3 regions of the Bacillus cereus group sp. Bce041 genome follow, and region 3 is predicted to be linked to each of the others. Evidence: a T-box and tRNA genes for the amino acid it is inferred to sense, from the RefSeq annotation. Region 3 holds a T-box; the other regions hold tRNA genes.

Region 1 (5,470 bases), 380 kb from region 3:
CGAGTCCTTCATGGCTCACCATTTTAATGAAATATGCGGGTGTGGCGGAATTGGCAGACGCACTAGACTTAGGATCTAGCGCCTTTGGCGTGGGGGTTCGACTCCCTTCACCCGCACTTTTAATAAAATAACTCATACATGTCTTGCGGAAGTAGTTCAGTGGTAGAATACAACCTTGCCAAGGTTGGGGTCGCGGGTTCGAATCCCGTCTTCCGCTCCAATTTTCAATATGACATGCCGGGGTGGCGGAACAGGCAGACGCACAGGACTTAAAATCCTGCGGTGGGTGACCACCGTGCGGGTTCGACCCCCGCCCTCGGCACCATATGCGCCCGTAGCTCAATTGGATAGAGCGTTTGACTACGGATCAAGAGGTTAGGGGTTCGACTCCTCTCGGGCGCGCTTTTATTAACGGGAAGTGGCTCAGCTTGGTAGAGCACCTGGTTTGGGACCAGGGGGTCGCAGGTTCAAATCCTGTCTTCCCGATATTCCCAAAAAACACGGGGCCTTAGCTCAGCTGGGAGAGCGCCTGCCTTGCACGCAGGAGGTCAGCGGTTCGATCCCGCTAGGCTCCACTTTATTTAATATATGTCTCGGAGGTATACCCAAGTTCGGCTGAAGGGATCGGTCTTGAAAACCGACAGGCGGTGAGAATCGCGCGGGGGTTCGAATCCCTCTACCTCCTCCATTTTTTCTTTAATGGTTTAGACATATAATAATAAAATATTTATTTTTTCCTTCATGGAGGTATACCCAAGTTCGGCTGAAGGGATCGGTCTTGAAAACCGACAGGCGGCGAGAGTCGCGCGGGGGTTCGAATCCCTCTACCTCCTCCATTTTTTAAAACTTTATATTGTCGCGGGGTGGAGCAGCACGGTAGCTCGTCGGGCTCATAACCCGAAGGTCGCAGGTTCAAATCCTGTCCCCGCAACCAAATGGTCCCGTGGTGTAGTGGTTAACATGCCTGCCTGTCACGCAGGAGATCGCCGGTTCGACCCCGGTCGGGACCGCCATTTATGTTGGCTCGGTAGCTCAGTCGGTAGAGCAGAGGACTGAAAATCCTCGTGTCGGCGGTTCGATTCCGTCCCGAGCCACCATTTTTTTATGCCGGCTTAGCTCAATTGGTAGAGCAACTGACTTGTAATCAGTAGGTTGGGGGTTCAAGTCCTCTAGCCGGCATCATTTAGGGGCATAGTTTAAAGGTAGAACTGAGGTCTCCAAAACCTCCAGTGTGGGTTCGATTCCTACTGCCCCTGTAAAGTATATGGGCCTATAGCTCAGCTGGTTAGAGCGCACGCCTGATAAGCGTGAGGTCGATGGTTCGAGTCCATTTAGGCCCACCATATATTATTCCGCAGTAGCTCAGTGGTAGAGCTATCGGCTGTTAACCGATCGGTCGTAGGTTCGAGTCCTACCTGCGGAGCCATGGCCCGTTGGTCAAGTGGTTAAGACACCGCCCTTTCACGGCGGTAACACGGGTTCGAATCCCGTACGGGTCATACAAAAAGAGTCAGCATTATGCTGGCTCTTTTTTATTTTGTTAATCCTTTTTATTACGTTACTTTCCAGAAATAAATAAAGGAATTTTGGAAAAGCTATGGTATGTATAAAAAGGAGGAAATCATAATGACACGAGTGAGAGACTTAATGAGTACCCATATTGTACATTGTACACCGCTAGACAATGTATATGAGGCAGCTGTAAAAATGAAGGAAGAATCGGTTGGATTAATTCCTGTTGTTGAAAATGAGCAAGTTGTTGGGCTTGTTACTGATCGTGATTTAGTCGTTCGAGGGATTGCTGAAAAACATCCTGGATCTAATAAGATTACAAATGTAATGACAACAAATATTATCTCAGTTTCTCCAAATGATTCTATTGAAAAAGCTACAGAGCTAATGGCACAGCATCAAATTAGACGATTACCAGTAGTTGATAGTGGTCAACTTATTGGCATGTTAGCACTAGGAGATTTAGCTATAAGGGAATCAGCAGATGATCAAGCTGGATTTGCCTTGAGCGAAATCTCAGAGCGTACAGAGTAAATTGAAACTTTCATTAACCGAGAGTTTAATGGTCACTCATAAAGAGCTAAATTATATATAAATTTCAGATACATTATTCTAGTATATATGGATTAAACTAATATGTTAGCGTGATGTATCTGAGACATTATATAATAAGTATGTGGTTAATAATTTCGACATTTTTTTAAAATTTGTTATTCTTAATTTTTAATAAGAGAAAAGATGATATACTGATAGATATAAGTATTATGAGAGATTTTGAATATAACAATATTAATTTTTAGTGGTGCGATAATAAATTAATATTTCCTACATAGATGAAAAGGGAAGGGGAATTATATGAAGGCTGTACAGGGCGATCCAAATTGGAATTTGGTTACAGATACATATATAGAACCAAATAATTTCGCTGAATTATTTTCTTTGCTTGTACCTTGTCACCCAAAAGGTGAGGGGAAAGAACGAACTATATTAGTATGGAAAGAGAAAGAATTTTATAAAGAAGAAAATTTAGCGGCATTTATCGTATATGGCATGAATAAAGCAAAGAAATTACCGCAGTTTCATAAAGATGAAATTCCAACTTTAGTGCGTATTCTTCGCTTATGCCAAGAGATTGGTTGGTATGAAGAGGCAAATGATTTTATGATAGCGCAAGGATTAGCTGAGTTTGTTCATACTTCATTGGAATATGAAACATGGGATCTTTTGACGCAATCAGTTGCTTTAAATTATTTAATTATTAAATATCGTATAGGTGAATTGACAGATAGGGATATTGAAATTTGGGATAGAGTTAAATTTAATGAGAAGTGTATAACCGATTGTAAACATTTATTATCTCATAAAGAAGTATTGGAATTTACATTCTTTTATATGTGCAAGAGAGCGAAATCATTATCAAAAGAGCAATTAAATAGTGATATGATGAGTTTAGCAATGTATTGTAATACTTTTGTATATGATTTGTATACATATGATTTATTACGGAAATATCGTAAGTGTACAGATTTCCTATCATATTATGGACCTAGTCAGGCAGTTTTAGCATGTCAAAGAGCTGTATTATCTCAAATTTCCGATCGCTTAGACCCATTAAAGACAACGCATGTAGATGATTATTTATATGTGATGAAAGAAATGATGGAGCATATGACGATAGGAGTAATGGATCGATATGGTCATTTTATTGGAAAGCTACTATCTTATGTGCCATTTTTCGAAATGATACAAGTTCCACAGCATGCATATTATTGTGAAGAATTACTGTATATTTGTAAGGGCATTGAATATAAAGAAGAAACACTACGCAATTATATATTTATACAATTACATGATTGTTTACCATCATTCTTTAGGCTATTTCTTAAAAATAAGCGTTACGCAACGATTCATGATATTCTTTTCTATTGGTGCGATGACGAACAACGAATGAGCTTAGAGAAAAAATATAATCTGAGCTTTATTTATGAAAAATATGCTTGTGGATAAACAATATTTTCGATATGAAAAATTAATATAAATTAAAAAGGATCTCCAGTTTATGTGAGATCCTTTTTGTTAGTAAAACAAGGAGAAAGTGATTAAGACAAGAAACAACATTCCATATAGGAGAAGTTGTGCAGTATAACTTCCTTGTATACCAAAAAAAGTATTGGCTTTCTTATACAAATTCAATATGTATTTTATTGGAGTATCTTTGAAAGATTGGTACACAGTGTCTCCTCTTTCTAAGCTTCTTGTTTTTGTTTTTGTTTTTGGTTATAAGGGACATTAATATATCTAGCTACAAATAATAAAACAGCCATAAAGAATACTGGAAATACAGTAGATAAATAAAAGCCATTACTAATTATATTTGTTATGAGAGCACTCAAAAGAAAAATAGCATTATAAATATGGGCAATTTTTTGTTTTAGTTGCACTTGAAATGATTCCATCATAATTTCTAATGCAACAAAAGCAATAATAATAGATAAAAATACAATATTTGTATTGTAAATGATTAAACAACAGATTAAACCTAAAAAGGCTACGTATTCAATTATAAGAGGTATATTGCGTGGCATACAATTTACCTAACTAAATATGGCAGTGGATTTACTGCATTTGTTTTTTCAAAATTCCATTCTCCATTATGTAATTCAAAATGAAGATGTTGCCCGTATGAATGACCTGTGTTTCCCATATGACCTATTAATTGTCCAGTTTGTACTTGATCACCAGCTTGTACAGTGCGATCCTTCATATGAGCATAAACAGTTGTATATAATTTCCCATTGATTTGATGCGCAATGAAAACAACATTGCCATAGCTAGCTGAATAATAAGATTTCACAACTTTACCTGCAGCAGCAGCTTGGATAGAGACGTTTCCTGGAGCGGCAATATCTATACCATAATGCATTTGTTCCCAGCGTATATCAAAGGTTGAGCTAATTCTTCCTTGAGCGGGGAATTTGAAAGCAGCTGGAATTGATGAAGGCTGATCTGTTTTAGCTTGTGGTTGATTTTGTACTACATAGTGTTTTGCTACATATCCGTATCCTGTGCCAAAACGAATTTTATACCAAGTACCTACAGTTTCTACTACTTGTACTTGTGTACCGTTTTGTAATGAACCGAGTAGAGCGCTACTTGTACTAGCGGTGCTACGTACATTTAGATTAGGTGTTGCAACAGTATATTTTGTATTATTTTGAACGGTGATTCCTTTTACTAAGGGTTGTGAACCATTAGAGATGAATGCTTTTTGTACGTAACCTGTTTGGCCATTATGTGATATTTTATACCATTCGCCTTGATCTTCTTGAACGGTAATAAACTTACCATTTGGTAATACATCTAAAATGGAAGATTCTAAATTAGGTTCAGAGCGAACGTTTAATGCATTAGCATTAACGATGTATTGATCATTAGATTGAAGTTTGTTTTTTAGTAAAATAGCATCTTTTTGTACATAACCTACTTTATTATGAACAGATACTTTATACCAACCATTAGTTGTTTCAAGGATGTTCACTTTTGTATTAAAGCGAATTGTATCAATTGATGTGCTTTTTACGTTATCTTCTGTATGTAATGCTACTTGATCGACTTTGACATACCCAGTTTTAATATTAGATAATTGTTCAGCGTTTGCTTTTTGTACATTTGTTTCACCCATAGAAGGAAGTAAAGAAGCAATCGCTACAGTAGTTGCTGTTAAAGCAGTAGCTTTCATATTCATGGAATAGAGACCTCCTCTAGTTGTATAGTTGTAATTTTATTATAGTATAAAGATATAATATAGTGGGGGTATTCACATAAATGTAATATGAAATCAATATAAAAATAAATTTTTTGAAGATAATGATTCCTTTTTATACAATTAATCGGGGTTTTATTTTCTAAAATAGAATGTATGTATTGTATACTTTTGATATTATGTTGATAATTAAGA
Region 2 (8,378 bases), on a different contig from region 3:
TAATTCTGTTCCAGTTGCTGCACAAGTACGAGCAATATTCCCTGTATTTGCTGGAATTTCTGGCTGATATAAAACAACATGTACTCCCACGCGATATTCACCTCTGTTTTTTGTCTACTACGTATTATACCACTTGAGCGAAAAATCTCTACCCATTAATAATATGAAAGAATTTATATTTCATTTGTGGTGTATATTTACTAGAGTCTTCATAGTTCCAATAACGTCGACGGCTATTCGCTGAATGTGCATTTACAAGCGGCATACCATCTGCATCTTTTGCTACTACAATCGTCGTATGATTCCATCTTCCGTCATCCTCGAAATCATAAGCAATGACATCTCCAAGAATAAGTTCTTCTGGCCTCTCTACCGCCTCTGCTCGAAGTCCTGTTGTAGCACCTGACAAATACCAATAAAAAGAATGTGCAACAGCCCAGCTCCAACTCCACTGATTCTCCCTTTGCCACCATCCTTTACGAATATTAGGATACCCGTTCATAGGTACTTCTCCAGTATGAAGACATTGAGAAATGAAATTCGTACAATTATCAGGGAAATTACGATACATAGGATTCCGGTCATCCCACCAACGCTCTGCATATTTCACTGCCTCTAAACGATTATACTGATAAGAACCGTACTTCTCTTTCGTAATATCCCTTTCTAATGTCTCACCCATTCTAATTTCTTCTGACACTTCAATAGCAGAATCGCCTATAATTCGACTATTATTTAAACAAACTCTTCGTTTTAATTGTTCCTCTTCAATATAAAATAATTCTTTATGCTTAATTAAATATTTAAAATGTATTTGATAATCAATTTCTTGATGGTCATTACTATTTAATTGTCTAATGAAAGAAACATCCGCAGTTGCTTTCACTATATGTGCACTACGCCTTTGAAACAATTGTTTCTTTCTCAGTGCCATTTGTAGTAAATCCTCAGCAATACCATCCACATTCGTTCTTTTCTCCGTTATATATGCTAAAAATTGTTGTACTTGGTTTTCAATCTTCGTTTTTACAACCATTCTGTCTCCCTCCCATATTACAATATGAAAAAGGGAAATATTATCTACTCTTTTTTCTGTGCTAACAATTCAAGCCCGCGATTCATTTCATGAAGCACTTCTTCATCTTTCTCACGTTCCATCGCTTTCTCAATCGCTTCGCCTACTCCATCTCCGCCAATTTTCCCAAGTGCCCATGCTGCCGTTCCGCGTAGTACCGGTCTTGGGTCATCTTTCATAACACCAATTAAATCTGGAATTGCCGATGCTTCTTTAAAATGTGCTAATGCTAAAATCGCATTTCTTTGCAGTGGCTTTTTCCCTCTCCATGACCCTGACATAATCCCATATTTCTCTTTAAAATCACGATTACTAATTGTTAAAAGTGGCGTTAATAATGGTTTAACTAGCTCAGGATCCGGCTCCATCTCAGGATGATTATGAAAATCCATTCCTTTGTTTTTCGGACAAACAGTCTGACACGTATCACATCCATATATGCGATTTCCAATTTTATCGCGATATTCTTCAGGTAGGAATCCTTTCGTTTGTGTTAAAAACGCAATGCACTTCTTCGAATCTAACTGTCCCCCCTGTATTAAAGCACCGGTAGGGCAAATATCGATACATTTCGTACAGCCTCCGCATTGATCTTCTATCGGCTTATCTGGCGGGAATGGAACATTTGTAATCATTTCCCCTAAGTATACGTACGAACCAAATTCAGGTGTAATAATAGAGCAGTTTTTACCGCTCCATCCAATACCAGCACGCTCTGATACAGCTCGATCACTTAATTCACCTGTATCAACCATGGACTTCACTTCTATATCGGGAAGTTTTTCAATTAAATATGCCTCTAATTTTTGCAAACGATCTCGTAAAACAAGATGATAATCTTGTCCCCAAGAAGCACGACAAAAAATCCCACGGCGTTCTCCACGCTTACTTAATGGTGCATTTTTTAATTTTGAAGGATATGCTAAAGCAATCGCAATAATTGATTTAGCACCCGGTAATAACAGTTGCGGATTCGTTCTCTTCTCTATATCAGGCTCTTCAAATCCAGATTGATAATTTAATTGTTGTTGCTGGATTAAGCGCTGCTTTAATTCCTCAAAAGGAGAAGCGCTCGCAAAGCCTATTTTATCTATGCCAATTGTTTTACTATACGCAATTACATCTTGCTTTAATTGTTCAAAATCCACTCTTAATCGCCTCCTCAGATGAATCCATCCCCTTATGTAACCACTCTATTGGTTAGTAATTCACGTTTGGAATACTATTATTTACTTCTATTTTCGCATGTAATTATATTTTTCAAACATTAAAAAACGCAATGCCTCGTTTATCTCGGAAACGAAACACTGCGTTGATCACAATTTATAGAAAAACATTTAATAAAATTTGGAGCGGGTGAAGAGAATCGAACTCTCGACCAGAGCTTGGAAGGCTCTTGTTTTACCACTAAACTACACCCGCAAATATGAATTACATATAAGATATTAGAATAACTTATGTAAAATAGTATAGCATGTGAAAAAAGTAGAGGCAAGAATTTTATCGAAAAAAGTCGAAAAAGTGATGAGAGACCTCATCACTTTTTCAATTCTTTATCAATTGCCTTCTTCATACTATCAAAATCAGGATTTGCAAGATTTCCGTTTACATATACAGAAGGGGCACCTTGAACTTTTAATTTTTGAGCACGATCTGAATCTTTACGTACTTTTTCTGTAATTTCTTTACTGTGTAAGTCTTTCTTAAATTGCTCTACATCAACTTTTGGAAGTTTCTCTTTCACAATGCTAAGAAGCAAATCTTCTGTAATCCATTCTTCCGTATCTTTCTTTTGATTTTGATAAATCTCATCATAGAAAATCCAGAATGAATCTTTATCTTGTTTATAAATTGCTTCACCAGCTGCTGCACCTAAATCTGAGTCTTTTCCGATAAATGGGAAGTTAATAAAATATAACTGCACTTTGCCTTTATCAATATACTCTTCTTTTAATCGAGGTAATACTGTTACATCCCAAGTACGACAAGCAGGACATTTAAAGTCTCCAAATTCAACTACCTTAACTGGAGCATCATCTTTCCCTAAAGATTGTTGCGTAGAATAAGCAAACATCTCATTCCCTTTATCTTTTTTGTCATTTATGATGCTATACGCAATTGTTCCAATTACAATCAATACTGCGATAGAAAAAACTATACCAAGAGCCATGAGTTTATTTGATTTCATATACATTCCTCTTTAAATTCATATTCTGTATACAGCCTTGTACACAATACACATAATATCAACACTTATATACGTCACGCAATGAACACGCTCACATAAATTACAAAAACACAATAATTGTGACGATATTGTGTCACAATTTGTCACAATTTATTCAAAAAAAGAAGCTCCTCTATAGGAACTTCTCTTAACTTACTGCTTTTTTACGCGCGCTATTTAACATCGACTGCTCTATTTTTATATCATGACGAATTACCAATTTCTCACTAACTGCTTGAACATACTCATCATGGCTTATATAGCCTTCTTTCTCCATTAGTCTCAAAACGACATTACGTCTCTCTACTGCTTTATCATAATTTTGGGCAGGTGAGTAATAAGCAGGTGCTTTTACTACAGCAGCCATCATTGCACTTTCAGCCAACGTTAATTGGTTCACCTTTTTACCGAAGTAAAGGTTTGCTGCTTTTTCAATTCCCCATGCTCCTTCTCCATAATAAATATTACTTACATATAATTTTAATATTTCATCCTTCGTAAATGTGCGTTCAATTTTTTTCGTATAAAAAATCTCTTTCCACTTCCGAGAAAATGTACGTTCATTCGTTAAAAAGGCATTTTTAGATAGCTGCTGTGTAATTGTGCTTCCTCCTTGCACGACACCACCAGCCTTTATATTCTCAACAGAGGCCCTAATAATTGCTATATAATCTAAACCGTTATGATGATAAAATCTTTTATCTTCTGTCGCAATAAATGCATGTGTTAATGATTCTGGCACCTCTAACTTAGCCGGTACATGTAATTTACTAATATCACTTTTCTCAATCATTACATTTCCAATGAATAATAACGTACAACTTAACAATAATAATAATATAATGGCTTTATAAAAAAGTTTAGTCATTGGATTTAATGCAACTTTTTGATGATAGTTCACCCTAGATAATACTCGTTCTTTCATCTTGAACACCTCTTTTCCACACAGCATATAACTCTTACTTTAAGAATACATTGTTGTAAAAAAATATCCCATCGATTTCTCTTACACGTACCTTACATCATTGTAAGGTATAAAGTGAAACTTTAATCGGTCCTCATTAATCAAGCTTACTGCCCAGCAAATAGTGGGATAAAAGAGTATTGTATCACAGTCTTTTTTTATCTACTATTCATCTGAAATATTGAATATAGGTTATGTTAAAGTACGAATAACCAATAAAAGAGAAACCCTTAAGACTATTATATTTTCACTTTATACTTTAATTATATCATCTACAAATATATATACTTTTGACTATCTAGTAATCTAAATGTATATAACATATAGATTTATTATACAGAACAAACGTTCCCAAAATCAATACTAGTGCTATTATTATTTTGACCTTTTTCTTAAACAGTATACAAAAAAAGAGTAGTGATTCGAATGTATCTCAATCGGCTACTCTTTTCTTTACAATCTTCCTATTAAATTATACGGCTGTACTTCCCACGTTTCATACGGAATAAAATGTGTTGCTCTCATTGCATCAAGCGTTCTGGATTTCATATGAGGACGCGTTATATACTCATCTATGTTCTCTTCATTTAAATCAACAAATTTAGCCTCTTGTATTTCTTCAGGTTGAATTTTTATTTCACCACTTATATATGCTACTTTAAAAACAACAGCTAGAATATGCATAGAAGTATTATAATAAACGCCTGTAATTCCGATAGGCTTCACCGTTAACCCTGTTTCCTCTTTTATTTCCCTACAGACAGCTTGATCGAGCGCTTCGCCTTCTTCTACCTGTCCTCCTGGCAACTCCCACGTATCAGCTCGCCAGTGCACTTTTGTTAATAACACTTCATTTTTTCCATTTGTTAAATAACCGGCTACAGCAACGATATGCTTTGGTGTCTTATGTTCCATATTAAGCCTCCTAGAGATAATGAATATTTTATATATCCCTATAATCATATTCCCTACCTACAACAAAATACCTTTAATACTTCATCACCTTAATTAACTTCATAAAAAAGACCCTATCCGCTAAGCGAAAAGGGTCATCTATCGTATTACTCTCCTAAGTCTACGTTGTGATAAACTTGTTGAACATCTTCTAAATCTTCTAATGCATCAACCATTTTCTCAAATTGTGCTTGAGCATCTTCAGGAAGTGTTACATCACTTTGTGCAAGCATTGTTAATTCTGCAACTGTAAACTCCTCAACGCCAGCACCTTTAAGTGCAGATTGTACTGCATGAAATTGATCTGGTTCAGCATACACGATAACAGAATCTTCTTCTTCTAGAATGTCACGTGCATCTACATCTGCTTCCATTAAAATTTCAAGAACTTCATCTGATGTTTTACCTTCAAGGCCGATAACAGCTGTCGCATCAAACATGTAAGCTACAGAACCGTTCACACCCATATTACCACTGTTTTTGCTAAATGCAGCTCGTACATCTGCTGCAGTACGGTTTACGTTATTTGTAAGTGTATCTACAATAACCATAGCTCCATTTGGTCCGAATCCTTCATAACGAAGCTCGTCATAATTTTCTTCTGAACCGCCTTTTGCTTTTTCAACTGCACGATCAATAATTGTTCTTGGAACATTGTATGTTTTCGCACGCTCTAATACAACTCTTAGTGCTTGGTTTGATTCTGGATCTGGCTCGCCTTGTTTTGCTGCCACATAAATTTCACGCCCAAATTTCGCGTATATACGGCTTGTATTTGCATCTTTTGATGCTTTTTTGTCTTTAATATTGTTCCATTTACGGCCCATACTTTCCACTCTCTTTCCCGTTTTAAATCTACATAAAAATATTAATATGAAATATAATGTGTGTTCAACACATTTTTAAAAGAAATATAAAAAGTTCATTTTTGATTCATATTACAGACATAATATAAATCACTATCATTTTGTTCTTTCGACAAGTTATATTATACATGAATTCCTACGTTTATTACGAATTTTAGAAGCACATAGTATAATTTAACAAAAAGACTCTAACATTTCTGTTAGAGTCTTTTTATATTGCCAATAAAGATTTCCATATTATTTCCATAATTGTTTTCTATTGTTGTATAATAAAAATAGGAAAAAATTTGAAGAAAAGATGGAGGGTGAATTATGACACATTCAAAAGACAAAAAATCACATGCTTTTAAAGGAATAGGAGAAAAATTAAACCCAACTATCTATCAAGTGAGATTCATGAAATTAGATGAACCAATTCGATTTGAGTCGTTTCCTGAATTAAAGGAATTAGGAGACTGGTTGAGTACTTCAACGCACATGTGGTCATGCCACTCAACTATGTACAAATACAACAGAGAAGAGTTTGAAAAGAAGTTCTTAGAAATTACGAAATTAACAGCTGATCATGTACTAATATCTACTGGTGGCGTCGGATTTAACTTCCTGTCACCAGGTTGGAGAAATTCTCTATAAAATAATGAAATTATATAAAGGGATAAAAATTTATCCCTTTATTGTTTTGTAGCTTTCCCCAACTGTATCGCATGTACTAAATGAATAAGTTTACCTTAATCATTTATAACCATTTCACCAACACACCATTTTGCTTATTTTATAGTGTGATGAAAACATAAAAAGACTCTACACATTTGGTGTAGAGTCTTTTATTACGCCGTTCATGATACCGATGGTCGGGGTCGAACCGACACTCCCGAAGGAACACGATTTTGAGTCGTGCGCGTCTGCCAATTCCGCCACATCGGCACAAAAGAAAAGGCGGCAACCGGATTTGAACCGGTGATAAAGGTTTTGCAGACCTCTGCCTTACCACTTGGCTATGCCGCCATATTAAATTTTATTGGAGCGGAAGACGGGATTCGAACCCGCGACCCCAACCTTGGCAAGGTTGTATTCTACCACTGAACTACTTCCGCAAAAATGGCTGGGCTAGCTGGATTCGAACCAGCGCATGACGGAGTCAAAGTCCGTTGCCTTACCGCTTGGCTATAGCCCATCGAATTCTTACTTAATTATATGTAAGTATCCATTAGATTATTTGTAATTTTTAAAATAAAAATGGGGCGACTGATGGGAATCGAACCCACGAATGCCGGAGCCACAATCCGGTGCGTTAACCACTTCGCCACAACCGCCATGTTGTGTAAATATATTTGGCAGGGGCAGTAGGAATCGAACCCACACTGGAGGTTTTGGAGACCTCAGTTCTACCTTTAAACTATGCCCCTATGTAAATGGTGGAGGGGGGCAGATTCGAACTGCCGAACCCGAAGGAGCGGATTTACAGTCCGCCGCGTTTAGCCACTTCGCTACCCCTCCGAAACTTACATGGTGCCGGCTAGAGGACTTGAACCCCCAACCTACTGATTACAAGTCAGTTGCTCTACCAATTGAGCTAAGCCGGCGTATTTTATTAAAATAAATGGTGGCTCGGGACGGAATCGAACCGCCGACACGAGGATTTTCAGTCCTCTGCTCTACCGACTGAGCTACCGAGCCTTATTAAAATGGCGGTCCCGACCGGGGTCGAACCGGCGATCTCCTGCGTGACAGGCAGGCATGTTAACCACTACACCACGGGACCATTTGGTTGCGGGGACAGGATTTGAACCTGCGACCTTCGGGTTATGAGCCCGACGAGCTACCGTGCTGCTCCACCCCGCGATAATACTATTCATATAAAATTTATATGGTGGAGGATGACGGGATCGAACCGCCGACCCCCTGCTTGTAAGGCAGGTGCTCTCCCAGCTGAGCTAATCCTCCAAAGTGGTGACCCGTACGGGATTCGAACCCGTGTTACCGCCGTGAAAGGGCGGTGTCTTAACCACTTGACCAACGGGCCAAATATTATAAATCCTATGGCGGAGAGCAAGGGATTCGAACCCTTGATACGCTTGTGACGTATACACGATTTCCAATCGTGCTCCTTCGGCCAACTCGGACAGCTCTCCAATGGCTCCGCAGGTAGGAATCGAACCTACGACCGATCGGTTAACAGCCGATAGCTCTACCGCTGAGCTACTGCGGAATAATATTGCCTGGCAACGTCCTACTCTCACAGGGACAAGGTCCCAACTACCATCGGCGCTAGAGAGCTTAACTTCCGTGTTC
Region 3 (8,378 bases):
CAATACGATATAAACCTTCCATCGTATTATTTAATGCTGTAGAAGATGAAGAATCAGATGCCAATGATGCATCCATTGACGGAATTTCAGATAACTCTGTTAAATTAAGAATCTGTTTTCCGTTACTACTACTCGTAGCGTTCTCTTTCCCTTTTGCTTTTGCGTCATCTTTTTGGTAGCTACACGCGCTAAGCAACATACTTGCAGTTAAAGTTGATGCAAGTAATAACGGTATCTTTTTCTTCATGTTGTGTTGCCTCCCCTAATTGCACTTCCTGTACCCTCACTTGTTAAAAAGTAGAATTGAAAGAATAATCTCCAAGTTTCTACAATTTTCATTATACATATAATATAACAATTGTGAATATAGTTTTTTGTTTTTTTGTTAAAATTTTTAATAAAATATTTATATTTTTAATTTTTCGTAAAGGGATACATTAACATTGCTACCATCATCTTAAAATCAGACCTTTAATTGCGTATAATTTTCAAAAAATTAATCCTAGTACTTATTATAGCTTTTATAGTATAATAATTCTAGTAATATTTTGACGGAGGGGAATATTTTGAATAAAGTTTTTTTTCATACTTGTATACTAATTTTTATAGCGATGATTGCTTCTAGTATTGGTGCATTCCTCATTTCATCTCAATTTTTGTTGAACTTTGTCAACATTTTGTTTTATATTGCACTGTTTTTTATTCTTATCGGCGGTTTTTTATACATATTTCAAAATGGTTTTTTCAATGTAACCATTTACGCATTCCAAAGAGTATTTGGTACGAACAAAAAGATTGACTCTTTAATTGAAGAAGTCGAGGAACCTACAGATAAGAAAGAACGTATTTATAAAACATATTCATTCAAATGGACATATCCAATTTGTATTACAGGTATCTTCCTTGGGTTGTTCTCGACCCTCATTAGCTTTACTATTTTGATGTAGTTTGCAAACACTATCCCATATGATATAATAATCAGCAAAACATTTTGTTATAAAACTTTAGTTCTTTCATATTAAAAGAGCTCAAGTAACAATAAATAAATTTATATGTATGCGATGATAAAGAAGAGTACATATTGAGGCAATTTCAGAGAGCTTGTGGTTGGTGTGAACAAGTAATTGTACAGTATGGAATGGGCTTTTGAGCACCAAACCGAACCGAAAGTAGTAGGCTTTGGCGTTATATCCAAACGTTATTATGGATTAGAGAGATTTCACAGTAGTGAAATAATTAGGGTGGTACCACGGTCCATTCGTCCCTATAGTTTTTGGGATGAATGGGCTTTTTTGTTTGCCTTCTCTTCCCCACATCACGCATTCTATTTTAGGAGGAATTACTTATGTCAGTTATCTTTTCTGGTATTCAACCAAGTGGAACGATTACACTTGGAAACTATTTAGGAGCAATGAAGCAGTTTACAGAGCTTCAAAATGAACACGACTGTTATTTCTGTATTGTAAACCAACATGCGATTACAGTACCTCAAGATCCCGTCGGGCTTCGTAAAAACATCCGCAGTCTTGCTGCACTTTATGTAGCATGCGGCATCGATCCTGAAAAAGCTACTTTATTTGTACAATCAGAAGTACCAGCACACGCTCAACTAGGATGGATCATGCAATCTGTTGCTTACGTTGGAGAATTAGAACGTATGACGCAATATAAAGATAAAGCTTCTGGTAGAGATTCAGTTCCAGCTGGATTACTTACGTATCCACCATTAATGGCTGCTGATATTTTACTTTACAACACTGAAATCGTGCCGGTTGGTGATGACCAAAAGCAACATATCGAATTAACACGTGACTTAGCAGAGCGTTTCAACAAACGTTACCGCGAAATCTTCACAATGCCTGAAATTCGCATTCCAAAAGTAGGAGCTCGCGTTATGTCATTAACAGAGCCTACGAAAAAAATGAGTAAATCTGATCCGAATCCAAAATCAATGATTAGTATGCTTGATGAGCCAAAAACAATTGAAAAGAAAATTAAGAGTGCTGTAACTGACTCTGAAGGTATTGTGAAATTTGATAAGGAAAACAAACCTGGTATCTCTAATTTATTAACAATCTACTCTTCATTCTCTGGAAAAACAGTTGAAGAAATCGAAGCAATGTACGAAGGAAAAGGATACGGCGACTTCAAAGGCGACCTAGCGCAAGTAGTCGTAGAAGCTATTCGTCCAATCCAAGACAAATATAACGAACTAATCAACTCACCAGAACTAGACGAAATCCTAGACAAAGGTGCAGAAAAAGCAAACCGCGTTGCATTCAAACAACTACGCAAAGTAGAAAACGCAATGGGACTAAGCAGAAAACGTAGGTAACATATAAAGCGGAGGCAGCTCGTTCAGCTCTGACTGGATAAGGTTCTTTCGCATAGAAGACGCTTTTTGTCTTCTTATGCGGAAGGTTCTTAGACACGAAGAGCTCGCTGCCGGAGCTGGATTTCTACAAAAAGCGGAGGCGGCTCGTTTAGAATGTGAAGGCGCGAAGCCACCGAACATTCTTGCCGCTGGAACTAGATTTCTACAAAATTAAAAAACCGCCAATTGGCGGTTTTTTAATTTACCTTTTGCTCATTTTCCATTTCCCATAACTTTTCAAAAAATGGCTGTCCTTTTACGAGACGCTCGCATAATTGTTCGTGCTTATCAGACCAGCCTGTTTTCGCTTCATCATACAGCTTAGCCCAAATATCTTCAAATTCCATATGTTGAACCATTCCATATGCTGATGGATCCCACTCTGTGAACCAATAGCGAATTTCTGCTGTGTTTTTCGTTGTATGTAATTGATCTAACGCCATAAATAATAATTGTTTTAGCTGTCTTTCTTTACGAGTCAAGCCATTCATAATGAAAGGCGATGGTGATAAAATATGATGTTCTTTTTCTGTTTCTTCTACTTGGAACTCATACTTTTCTGCTTGTACGTTTTCTACCATCTCATATACCATCTGCTCTTGACGTGGTATAAGTCTACTTTTGCGAATTGGTACATTGTAACCAATTGTGTCAATCGCAATAATTCCTTTTCCATCTGTAACAACAAAGCAATACTCTTGCTGCAAACGTTCATGATTTTTACGAATATAAGCCTTATGATGTACGTCTTCCAGCATTTTTTGCGGAAGCTCTAACAATTCGTTCTCGATGTAATGATATAATGTGGCATCTACTTTTAATAATGGCACTTGATCTAATAGCTCAATCGTATCATCTTTCCGCCATTCGTAAAAATGACAAACGTTATACCCATTTTCTTCACCTTCAAACCAATTTACCCATACATCATGTAGATATAACATTCACTACCCCTCACTTCACTACTGTTTGTACCAATCATTATGTTCATTTTTGCTTAACTTTATTCCACTTGAGGAAATATATTCTAATTATTATTTTTTCTTCTATTAATACTAAAAAAACAGGAAATAGAATTCCTGTTTTTTTATATATGAAATGTATTTGCTTTATTCAATATTTCTTTTGCATCTATAGATAATAAAGAAAGTGTATCTTCTCCTTCCAAAGTTACACAATCTTTGACAATATGAAATCCAAGCGCATAGCCAAGCATCTTCGGATAAGAGTGAAAGCCATTTAATAAGATGTCATGTTCCCTTGTTCCTCGTTTTATACTTATTCTTTCATGTACAACATTTTTCCAATAATAAACAGCCTCTTCTTGTGAAAGATACGCCGTCCACGGTGCATTGTTTTTTTCTGTATACCTTTCTGTTACTGCTTGTTCCGCTAGCCCTTCCATAATCATCGTATCAAGTAATGTATATTCTGTTTCTTTCGTCTCAATTTGATGTAACCTGCATATGTGATGATATTCATGCGCCAATAACACTTTTAATTCTTCTACCGAATTCCGCCCACATACGAATAAGAAAATAACATGACGCATAGATAATCCAGCCCTACCGTTATACTCTTCTTGTACAGTTCGATTATAGGAATCTGATAATAAAATAAAGACAGGGACATCTGGACCTTTTAACCAATTTTTCAGTTTATCATACTCCAGGCTCAATTCTTTCCAAATTTCCTTTTCTTCTAATTCTTTAATTTCCTTTTCTCCGCGCATGATCGGGCGATACATCCCTTTTGAAATTAAAAAGCGATACAACCTTTCTTTTGGCAACGGAATATACTTCGTAAATTTCTCACAAAGTTTTTCTGGCCGTCCATAATATAAATGTAACCATTCAGCTGTTTCAACAATCCCCATCTTTATCCCTCCTTTTTCTTATGTATATGCTACAGGAGAAAAAGGCGTAAAAATAAATAAGGAGTTTTTTCGCAATCTATTGCGAAAAAACTCCTTATTTCATCGATTATTTATACGATTTAAATACTAACACTGCGTTATGACCACCAAATCCTAATGAGTTACTTAATACTGCATTTACTTCTTGGTGTCTCGCTTGATTTGGTACGTAATCTAAGTCACATTCTGGATCTGGTGTCTCATAGTTAATTGTTGGAGGAATTACTCCGTCTGTAATTGATTTAATAGAGAAAATCGCTTCAACAGCACCAGCTGCTCCTAATAAGTGACCTGTCATTGATTTCGTTGAGCTAATTGCTACTTTATACGCGTGCTCACCGAAAGTTTCTTTAATTGCCATCGTTTCATATTTTTCATTCGCATCAGTACTTGTACCGTGCGCATTAATGTAATCAATATCTTCTGGCTGTAGGCCTGCATCAGCTAAAGCTTGACGCATTGCACGCACTCCGCCTTCCCCACCAGGAGCAGGCATTGTAATATGGAATGCATCTCCAGTTGCACCATAACCAGCAATTTCCGCGTAAATGTGAGCACCGCGTGCTAATGCGTGCTCTAATTCTTCAAGAATTAGAATACCTGAGCCTTCACCCATTACGAAACCGCTACGGTTTTTATCAAATGGACGGCAAGCCGTTGCTGGGTCTTCATTAAATGTTAATGCTTTCGCTGAGCTAAATCCTGCGAATGCCATACTTGTTAGCGGCGCTTCTGCTCCGCCTGTAATCATTGCATCAGCATCACCACGCTGAATTGCTTTAAATGCATCACCAATTGAGTTTGCACCAGATGCACAAGCCGTTACAGAACAAGTGTTAATTCCTTTTGCTCCTGTTGCGATTGATACTTGACCTGCTGCCATATCTGGAATCATCATCGGCACGAAGAATGGGCTCACGCGGCGTGGGCCTTTCTCAGTAAAAATCTTAAATTGTTCTTCGTATGTTTCCATACCGCCAATACCAGATCCAATCCATACACCAATTCGAGGTCCGTTTTCTTCTGTAATTTCAAGTTTTGCATCTGCAACTGCCATTTTCGCTGCTGCCACTGCATATTGTGTAAAGCGATCCATACGGCGCGCTTCTTTTTTATCAATATATTTCTCGACTTCAAAGTCGTTAATTTCCGCTGCTACTTTTGCTGGAAATAGTTCTGGATCAATTCTTGTAAGTCGCCCGATTCCAGATACACCCTTTTTAATGTTTTCCCACGCTGTTTCAACATCTGTTCCGACCGGTGTAACAGCTCCTAGTCCTGTAATTACGACCCTCTTTTTTTCCATACAAAATACACTCCTTTTTTTCTCTCAGTCCTTATTTACCCCAACGAAGAGCAACTGCTCCCCATGTTAATCCGCCGCCAAAACCAACAAGTATAATTAAATCACCGTCTTGAATACGTCCGTTTTGCAATTCCTCTACCATTGCAATCGGAATTGAAGAAGCTGATGTATTACCGAACTTCTCAATCGTCATACTCATTTTTTCTTGTGGTAAATTTAACCTCTCTCTTGCAGATTCCATAATACGAATGTTTGCTTGATGCGGTACTAAGAAATCCACATCTTCTTTCGTAAGACCAGCTTTATCTAAAACGCGAAGACAAGAATCACCAAGTTGACGAACGGCAAATTTAAACACTTCTCTGCCATTCATCATAACATACTCGTCTTGATAAAGGTGCTTGCCACCACTTCCGTCTGCTCCTAATTCAAAAGATAGAACGCCTTTACCTTCTGAAACAGCTCCCATTACGACAGCACCGGCTCCGTCTCCAAATAGTACTGCTGTATTTCGATCGTTCCAGTCTACAATTTTAGATAGTTTATCACTACCAACTACTAATACATTTTTATACGTTCCTGTTTGAATAAATTGCTGTGCTGTAATCATTCCGTACATAAAACCAGCACATGCTGCACTTAAATCCATTGCAGCTGCATGTTTCGCTCCTATTGCTTCTTGAATTACACAAGCAACTGCTGGAAAAGCACGATCTGGTGTTACTGTTGCTACTAAAATAAGATCGATATCCTCTCCGCTAATTCCTGCATCTTCAAGTGCTTTTTTAGAAGCCTCTACGGCCATATATGAAGTATCTATTGTATCATCGGCAATGCGTCTTTCTGCAATTCCCGTTCTCGTACGAATCCATTCATCGGATGTTTCCATTATTTTCTCTAAATCGTGATTTGTGACTACTTTTTCTGGCACATATCTTCCGATCCCTAAAATGCCCACGTTCACATCGCAGCCCTCCGTTTTATATCAATTATTATGACTTGGTACTAATTTTAAAACATAAATGTATTTTTGTCTAGAATATATTTCGCATAAAACAGAAAGCTAAGCATTATTCACGTTATTTTTCATTAAAAGAAACAGAAACATACCTCTCAAATATAAAAAGACTCAAACCGCTTCTATTTACGGTTCGATCCTCTCTTTCATCTAAAAAGATGCTTTTTTATTCTTTATCTGCTTTCCTTCTAAACTAGAGAGTTCTCCTCACTACTTTTCCTTTATCCTCTTCATATCTCTGGTTTTCCACCAGGCAAGAATAAAAAAGGCCCTGACCGCTTCTATCCACGGTTCGGGCCTCTCTTCCATCTTAAAAAGATGCTTTTTATTCTTTATCTGCTTTCCTTCTAAACTAGAGAGTTCTCCTCACTACTTTTCCTTTATCCCCTTCATATCTCTGGTTTTCCACCAGGCAAGAATAAAAAAGGCCCTGACCGCTTCTATCCACGGTTCGGGCCTCTCTTCCATCTTAAAAAGATGCTTTTTATTCTTTTTATTCTTTATCTGCTTTCCCGAGCTCATAGGCCTCGTTCATAACTTTCATTAACAACTCTAACACCGGCTGTGCCTTCTCCATATCAAGTGCAATTCCATTATCATCTAAAATTGCCTTTGCTTCCGGTAAATGCTTCATTGCGATTTGTAAAAACTGCATGCTTTTTTCGTTCATATTATGCTCTTCCTCTCCATTAAAACTTTCACATACAATAGTGTAACACGCGTACTACCCTTCGTATAACTCTTTATATTTTTTCATGTGTGCCAGTTGCTTATTTAAACCGTATTCTAACGGAGTATTTCTTTTTATTGAAATTACCTCGATAGCCTCATCTCTTACTTCGTTATTATTTTTATTTACTTTATCATCCGCGCGTAAAAGATTCATACCTTTTTCCCATAATGACTGTTTACCACTAAGTAAATTGTATATACCAAGATGCGCCCCGTTCGTTCCATTTTCCCATAAGTATTCACATACATCTTCAACGTAAAGTAAATCATTCCCCTTTTCCTCAATCGTACAACGGCACTCTTTTTCACCTAATTCTGATAAAATAAGCTGATGAAACATCATAAAGGACGGTTGCCACGGTCCATATAATGTTGGAACTCGAAATACACTATATTGTAAATTCCCTTTTTTCAATCCTTCTTCTACTTTCAAAAATATTCGCTTATTTTCGGATTCATCTGTACTGCCTACTTCAATAGAAGAAATTAAATTTAACTTCACTTTTTGTTCTTCACACATTCTTATAATTCGCTTTAAATATTGTAATATGACTCTTTCATTCCGAAATCCACTTTGCTGATTTGGCTCATATAAGCAAAAGTAAACAGTATCGAATCTCTCTTCCTCAACCGATCTCCATCCATCTTCATCTCTTATCGAATAATACGTAAATAATGCATTTCGCCCAATTAATAATAACTTCTCTTCATTAATTTTCGTCATACTATCGAATTCATCAAAATCAAGACCATATACTTCCACTTCTTCTGCAATCATTTTATTTACAAGGTGATAACCTACAAACGTAAGTGCACCTACAATTAGCACGCGTTCCATACCACCAACCCTTTCCCTCTGAAACAAATAGCTCCTCATTTATGTATATGGGAGCTTCATAATTCTTCTTCATATTTTTTAAAGAAATCGGTCGTTTGCCTAACCATTTTATATTTCACATCTTGCAGATGGAACAAGACAGAAGTATCACATTGATTTAGTTGCCTCATTTTCTCATATCTACGCAACTGCTGT

The links. The T-box of region 3 lies ahead of trpS (tryptophan--tRNA ligase). A T-box ahead of a tRNA ligase gene usually reads a tRNA of that ligase, here a tRNA-Trp.
Positions count from the first base shown of each region.
Region 1: it encodes a tRNA-Trp, which carries the amino acid that the T-box ahead of trpS (tryptophan--tRNA ligase) is inferred to sense. The anticodon was not compared.
Region 2: it encodes a tRNA-Trp, which carries the amino acid that the T-box ahead of trpS (tryptophan--tRNA ligase) is inferred to sense. The anticodon was not compared.

Region 1 covers NZ_JBQXON010000002.1:1,071,041-1,076,510, reverse strand. Annotated here, with positions in the region: tRNA gene ACUN13_RS11660 (tRNA-Lys) at 1-21, shown strand, start outside; tRNA gene ACUN13_RS11655 (tRNA-Leu) at 36-116, shown strand; tRNA gene ACUN13_RS11650 (tRNA-Gly) at 146-220, shown strand; tRNA gene ACUN13_RS11645 (tRNA-Leu) at 237-325, shown strand; tRNA gene ACUN13_RS11640 (tRNA-Arg) at 329-402, shown strand; tRNA gene ACUN13_RS11635 (tRNA-Pro) at 413-486, shown strand; tRNA gene ACUN13_RS11630 (tRNA-Ala) at 503-575, shown strand; tRNA gene ACUN13_RS11625 (tRNA-Ser) at 596-688, shown strand; tRNA gene ACUN13_RS11620 (tRNA-Ser) at 744-836, shown strand; tRNA gene ACUN13_RS11615 (tRNA-Met) at 858-934, shown strand; tRNA gene ACUN13_RS11610 (tRNA-Asp) at 938-1,013, shown strand; tRNA gene ACUN13_RS11605 (tRNA-Phe) at 1,022-1,097, shown strand; tRNA gene ACUN13_RS11600 (tRNA-Thr) at 1,107-1,179, shown strand; tRNA gene ACUN13_RS11595 (tRNA-Trp) at 1,186-1,256, shown strand; tRNA gene ACUN13_RS11590 (tRNA-Ile) at 1,267-1,343, shown strand; tRNA gene ACUN13_RS11585 (tRNA-Asn) at 1,352-1,426, shown strand; tRNA gene ACUN13_RS11580 (tRNA-Glu) at 1,428-1,499, shown strand; gene ACUN13_RS11575 (CBS domain-containing protein) at 1,627-2,046, shown strand; gene ACUN13_RS11570 (DUF3965 domain-containing protein) at 2,368-3,519, shown strand; gene ACUN13_RS11565 (hypothetical protein) at 3,759-4,097, opposite strand; gene ACUN13_RS11560 (SH3 domain-containing protein) at 4,103-5,257, opposite strand.
Region 2 covers NZ_JBQXON010000009.1:196,178-204,555, forward strand. Annotated here, with positions in the region: gene trmL (tRNA (uridine(34)/cytosine(34)/5-carboxymethylaminomethyluridine(34)-2'-O)-methyltransferase TrmL) at 1-90, opposite strand, end outside; gene ACUN13_RS23665 (amidase domain-containing protein) at 149-1,036, opposite strand; gene queG (tRNA epoxyqueuosine(34) reductase QueG) at 1,081-2,223, opposite strand; tRNA gene ACUN13_RS23675 (tRNA-Gly) at 2,424-2,497, opposite strand; gene ACUN13_RS23680 (DsbA family protein) at 2,613-3,263, opposite strand; gene ACUN13_RS23685 (transglycosylase domain-containing protein) at 3,451-4,227, opposite strand; gene ACUN13_RS23690 (NUDIX hydrolase) at 4,720-5,181, opposite strand; gene ACUN13_RS23695 (YebC/PmpR family DNA-binding transcriptional regulator) at 5,328-6,047, opposite strand; gene ACUN13_RS23700 (DUF3884 family protein) at 6,399-6,719, shown strand; tRNA gene ACUN13_RS23705 (tRNA-Leu) at 6,929-7,010, opposite strand; tRNA gene ACUN13_RS23710 (tRNA-Cys) at 7,021-7,091, opposite strand; tRNA gene ACUN13_RS23715 (tRNA-Gly) at 7,106-7,180, opposite strand; tRNA gene ACUN13_RS23720 (tRNA-Gln) at 7,186-7,260, opposite strand; tRNA gene ACUN13_RS23725 (tRNA-His) at 7,324-7,399, opposite strand; tRNA gene ACUN13_RS23730 (tRNA-Trp) at 7,419-7,492, opposite strand; tRNA gene ACUN13_RS23735 (tRNA-Tyr) at 7,500-7,583, opposite strand; tRNA gene ACUN13_RS23740 (tRNA-Thr) at 7,594-7,669, opposite strand; tRNA gene ACUN13_RS23745 (tRNA-Phe) at 7,688-7,763, opposite strand; tRNA gene ACUN13_RS23750 (tRNA-Asp) at 7,773-7,848, opposite strand; tRNA gene ACUN13_RS23755 (tRNA-Met) at 7,852-7,928, opposite strand; tRNA gene ACUN13_RS23760 (tRNA-Val) at 7,955-8,030, opposite strand; tRNA gene ACUN13_RS23765 (tRNA-Glu) at 8,035-8,109, opposite strand; tRNA gene ACUN13_RS23770 (tRNA-Ser) at 8,127-8,218, opposite strand; tRNA gene ACUN13_RS23775 (tRNA-Asn) at 8,221-8,295, opposite strand; partial or broken rRNA gene rrf (5S ribosomal RNA) at 8,304-8,378, opposite strand, start outside.
Region 3 covers NZ_JBQXON010000002.1:689,390-697,767, forward strand. Annotated here, with positions in the region: gene ACUN13_RS09540 (peptide ABC transporter substrate-binding protein) at 1-247, opposite strand, end outside; gene ACUN13_RS09545 (DUF3899 domain-containing protein) at 567-947, shown strand; T-box leader at 1,053-1,269, shown strand; gene trpS (tryptophan--tRNA ligase) at 1,346-2,335, shown strand; gene ACUN13_RS09555 (hypothetical protein) at 2,412-2,549, shown strand; gene ACUN13_RS09560 (YjbA family protein) at 2,572-3,318, opposite strand; gene ACUN13_RS09565 (DUF2268 domain-containing protein) at 3,462-4,250, opposite strand; gene fabF (beta-ketoacyl-ACP synthase II) at 4,357-5,595, opposite strand; gene fabH (beta-ketoacyl-ACP synthase III) at 5,627-6,559, opposite strand; gene ACUN13_RS09580 (ComZ family protein) at 7,107-7,283, opposite strand; gene ACUN13_RS09585 (NAD-dependent epimerase/dehydratase family protein) at 7,338-8,210, opposite strand; gene ACUN13_RS09590 (hydrolase) at 8,240-8,378, opposite strand, start outside.